DNA from 2 places in the Nocardia sp. NPDC004068 genome. Region 1 is predicted to be linked to the other one. Evidence: predicted binding sites of a transcription regulator. Region 1 holds the regulator's gene; the other holds the start of a gene.

Region 1 (2,396 bases):
CGTGTCCTCCTGCTCGGCGGCGCTCATCATGGTCTCGGCGATCAGGCCGATGCCCGCGCGCCAGGCTCGTTCCACCTCGTCGGTCCACAGTTCGGTGCCCGCGTAGCCGCGCAGCGCGGCCTGCAACGACTCCCCCACGGCCGCATAGTGTTCGGCGGTCACGCCGTACTTGCGGTGGTCGCGCCCGAGCTGGGCCAGGAACGGCAGCAGCGCGCCGGGCTCCTCGAGCCGGTCGATGACGAAGCCGATGGCCTTGACCAGCCGGTCGCGCTGGGCGTCGAGGGCGGCGGGGAACAGGTCGCGGATGTGTGGATGGTCGGTGAACAGGATCGCGTAGAACGAGCGGGCGAGCCGCTCCGGTCCGCCCTCCTCCGCAGCAACCGCCTTGAACGTCGTTCTCATCAATGCGACGGTCCGCGAATCCATATGTCTCACAACCCCATTTCGCATGCGAACACGGGCCGCGCCGACGGGTGTAGGGTACCGCGCACTCGACGGCAGCCGATGTCGAACGAGTCTAAGCGAGGTTTGCCAGGTGCGGACCGAGTCGTCTGAAGAACACGTGTGTAATTCCCCCGAAACCAGGCCGAGGCGGGTGAAAACTCGACGAAACCGACCGTTTGCCTATGACACACCGGCGTTTTCGATATATGAATCACCCGTCTGGCACGGTTCTATCTGAAATACTCGGATTTACAGCGATCTTGGAGCAACCATCAGTGGGTCGGCGAGCCCTCGTGCGCGGGTAATGAAACCGACCTTCCGGCAATGAATTTCCGGGTGCCATTCACATTTCGAGACGAAATGCGGACCGGTGCCGCCCGAGCACGCCGACGGAATTCCAGCACACCGCGCGCAAACGAAAACAGCGCCCCCGTCGCCGGAGGCGCTGTGCCACAGATGTTTCCGTGCGCCGGATCAGTGGCGCTTGTTGCGCGGCTGCCAGACCACCAGGGCCGTGCTGCGCTGGGACAGCTCCGGCAGGTAGCGCGAGCGCAGCCGCTCGACCTCGGCCGACAGCTCGCGGACCCGCTCCTGGAGCGCCTCGACCTGGTTGGTGAGTTCGATGATCCGCTTGATGCCCGCGAGATTGACGCCCTCGTCCTGCGACAGCCGCTGCACCTCGCGCAGCAGCTCCACGTCGCGGGCCGAGTAGCGCCGCCCGCCGCCCGAGGTGCGTTGCGGCGTCACCAGTCCCAGCCGGTCGTAGGTGCGCAGGGTCTGCGCGTGCATACCGGCCAACTGCGCCGCCACCGAGATCATGAAGTACTCGGTGCCGGACGTCCTCTTCTCGCGATCACCGTCCATCACGAACCTGCCCATCCCGCCCGGGGGTCGAACCCACCGGCCTTCTCCGCCTCCGCGTAGGCGCGCAACGCCTCGGAGGCATCGTCGTCCAGCTTCTGCGGAACCGCGACCTTCACCGTCACGAGCAGATCACCGGCGCCGCCACCGCGCTTGGGCACGCCGCGCCCGCGCACTCGCAGGGTACGCCCGTCGGCGGTGCCCGCGGGCACCTTCACCCCGACGCGGCCGTCCAGCGTGGGCACGGAAACCGTTGTGCCCAGCACCAATTCGGCGTAGCTGACCGGCAGCACCAGGGTCAGGTCGTCGCCGTTGCGGCCGAAGACCTTGTCCTGCCCGACGTGCACGGTGACGAACAGATCGCCCGCGGGCGCGCCGCGCAGGCCGGCCTCGCCCTGACCCGCCAACCGGATCCGCTGACCGTCGCGCACCCCCGGCGGGATCCGCACGGTGATCGTGCGGGTCCGGTTCTGGATGCCGGTGCCGCGGCAGTCGGGGCACGGGTCGTCGATGATCGACCCGGTCCCACGGCAGTCGTCGCACGGCTCGCTGAACCCGAACGCGCCCTGGTTGCGGCTGATCACGCCGGTTCCGTTGCAGTGCGGGCAGACTCGCGGGCTGGTGCCGGGCTTGGCGCCGCTGCCGTGACACGTGGTGCACGGCGACGGACTGGTCATCCGCAGCGGCACGGTCACGCCCTGGGCCGCCTCGCGGAAACCGAGCGTGGTCTCGGTCTCCACATCGCTGCCCCGCCGCGGCCGGGACGACGCGGTGCGCGCGCCCCCGCCGCGATTGAACAGGCCGCCCAGCAGGTCGCCCAGGCCACCGTCGCCCGCGGCCGCGCCGCCGCCGAAGATGTCACCAAGGTTGAACTCGCTGAAACCGCCCTGTCCGGCGTAGCCACCACCCGGCGAGAAGCCGCCGCGGCCGAAACCGCCGCTGGCGAACAGCCGCCGCGCCTCGTCGTACTCCTTGCGCTTCTCCGGATCCGACAGCACGGCGTGCGCCTCGCTGACGGCCTTGAACCGCTCCTCGGCCTTGACGTCCCCCGGATTCTTGTCCGGGTGCAGGTCACGCGCGAGTTTGCGGTA
Region 2 (2,396 bases), on a different contig from region 1:
CTTGTCGATCTCGTCCAGTAGCACGACGGGATTCATCGAACCCGCCTCCTTGACCGCGCGCACGATCCGGCCGGGCAGCGCGCCGACGTAGGTGCGCCGGTGGCCGCGGATCTCCGCCTCGTCGCGCACGCCGCCCAGGGCGACGCGAACGAACTTGCGGCCCAACGCCCGTGCGACGCTCTCGCCGAGCGAGGTCTTGCCCACGCCGGGCGGGCCGACGAGCACCAGCACCGCGCCGGAGCCGCGACCGCCGACGACCTCGAGTCCGCGCTCGGCGCGGCGGGCGCGCACGGCCAGGTACTCGACCATGCGATCCTTCACCTCGTCCAGGCCGTGGTGGTCGGCGTCGAGGACCGCGCGGGCAGCCGAGACATCGGTCGAGTCCGTGGTTTTCACCGTCCACGGCAGTTCGAGCACGGTGTCGAGCCAGGTGCGGATCCAGCCCGCCTCCGGGCTCTGATCGCTGCCGCGCTCGAGCCGATCGACCTCGCGCAGGGCCGCCTCGCGGACCTTGTCGGGGAGGTCGGCCTGTTCGACGCGGGTGCGGTAGTCCTCGGCGCCGTCGGGCTCGTTCTCGCCCAGCTCCTTGCGGATCGCGTTGAGCTGCTGGCGCAGCAGGAACTCGCGCTGGGACTTCTCCATCCCCTCGCGCACGTCCTCGCTGATCTTCTCGGTGACCTCCATCTCGGCGATGTGGTCGCGCACCCAGCCGATCAGCGTGGTGAGCCGTTCGGCGACGTCCGGGGTTTCGAGGAGTTCGCGCTTCTGCTCGTTGGTCAGATAGGGCGCGTAGCCCGCGGTGTCGGCCAGCGCCGACGGATCGGTCATCTGCTCGACCATGTCGATCACCTGCCACGCCTCGCGACGTTGCAGCACCGACACGACCAGCTTCTTGTACTCGGCGGCGAGTTCGCGGGTGCGGCCGTCCGGCTCACCGGTCTCCACCGGTTCGGCCTCGACCCACAGCGCGGCCCCCGGCCCGGTCACCCCGTGCCCGATCCGCGCGCGCCGCTCGGCCCGCAACACCGCCGCCTTCGCACCCCCGCGCATCCGCCCGACCTGCTCGATCGTGGCGACCACGCCATAGCCCGCGTACCCCTCCGCCAACCGCGGCGCGAGCAGCACGGACTCCAGATTCGCCGCCTTCGCGGCATCGATCGCGGCCTGCGCCGATTCGTCCAGTTCGATCGGCACCACCATCCCGGGCAGCACGATCGGATCGGTCAGGAACAGCACCGGTAGTCGTTGTGGGGTAGTCATCGTTTTCGAGCCCCTTCCAAAGTTGAGCGCTACCTACTCAACCTGGCGGGGTGGTCCGTTGTTCCGGATGGATGTTCACCGGCAGCGAAAGCGGGTCGCGGACCCCTCGCCCTCACCGTTCCCTGCGGCGGGCGGGTCGGGTGAGGGTCAATTCCGCCGGGGAGAAGGCCAGGGTGTCGTTGACGCCTGCCGGGCGGACGCGGAGGAAGTCGGGTTCGGAGGGGTCGGCGATGGCGATTATCTTGCCGGAGCGGCCTTCCGGGATGCCTACGGCTTGGGGGGTGAACCAGACGGTGGGGTGGCGACCGGCTTCGAGGTCGGCCATCAGTTGGCGGATCTCGGTGTCCGACAAGGGTTTCGGGTCGGTGCGGGGTGAGGGCACGGTGCACTCCGGTGGATCGTGAACATGGCGCACTTCCGAGCATGCACGAGAAGGGGTGAGGTTCGCGTGTCGAGTGGGCCTCGAAGCTCTCGAACATACTTTCGAGAGGGTAGCTCGAGTTCAGGGGAGTCGCTATCGGGTGGGGCGGTGGAATACTCGGGGGCGACCTGTCGACGCCGACGCGAGGAGAGAGCATGCTGGCCGCACGTCTTCATCTGGGATCAGAACGTCGGCTCGAGGTGGAGGAGGTGCCGGTTCCGGAGCCGGGGGCGGATCATGTGTTGATCAAGGTGGAGGCGGCGGGGGTGTGTCTGTCGGATGTGCATCTCATCGATGGGACGTTGACGCCGCTGTATCTGAAGGGGGATGTGGTCACGCTCGGGCACGAGGTGGCGGGGACCGTGCACGCGCTGGGGCCGGGGGTGTCGCAGGCGAAGGTGGGGGATCGAGTCGTGTTGCAGGCGGGGGAGTTGCGCAAGGGGGCGGTGTTCACGCGGGGGGTGGACTACGACGGGGGGTGGGCGGAGTACGCGCTGGCGCGGGTCGACACGCTGGTGCCGCTGCCGGACGATCTGCCGTTCGAGCAGGCGTGTTTCATTCCCGACGCGGTGTCGACGCCGTGGGCCGCGATCACCGCGACCGCGCAGGTGCGCCCGGCCGAACCCGTCGGGGTGTGGGGCGTGGGCGGGCTGGGGGCGCACGGGGTGCAGTTGTTGCGGCTGATCGGGGCGGCGCCGATCATCGCGGTCGATCC

The links. Region 1 encodes HspR, which represses chaperone genes until heat shock. Its sites were predicted from a motif close to ANNTGAGTNNNNNNNACTCANNT; they were not measured.
Region 2: the regulator HspR is predicted to act here: its motif matches at 1,281-1,303, upstream of lon (endopeptidase La).

The regions. Positions count from the first base shown of each region.
Region 1 is NZ_JBIAMW010000018.1:4,475-6,870, reverse strand. Features, by position in the region: gene ACFYTQ_RS32640 (globin domain-containing protein) at 1-426, opposite strand, end outside; gene ACFYTQ_RS32635 (heat shock protein transcriptional repressor HspR) at 919-1,308, opposite strand; gene dnaJ (molecular chaperone DnaJ) at 1,308-2,396, opposite strand, start outside.
Region 2 is NZ_JBIAMW010000003.1:234,193-236,588, forward strand. Features, by position in the region: gene lon (endopeptidase La) at 1-1,260, opposite strand, end outside; gene ACFYTQ_RS08660 (hypothetical protein) at 1,373-1,642, opposite strand; gene ACFYTQ_RS08665 (zinc-binding dehydrogenase) at 1,837-2,396, shown strand, end outside.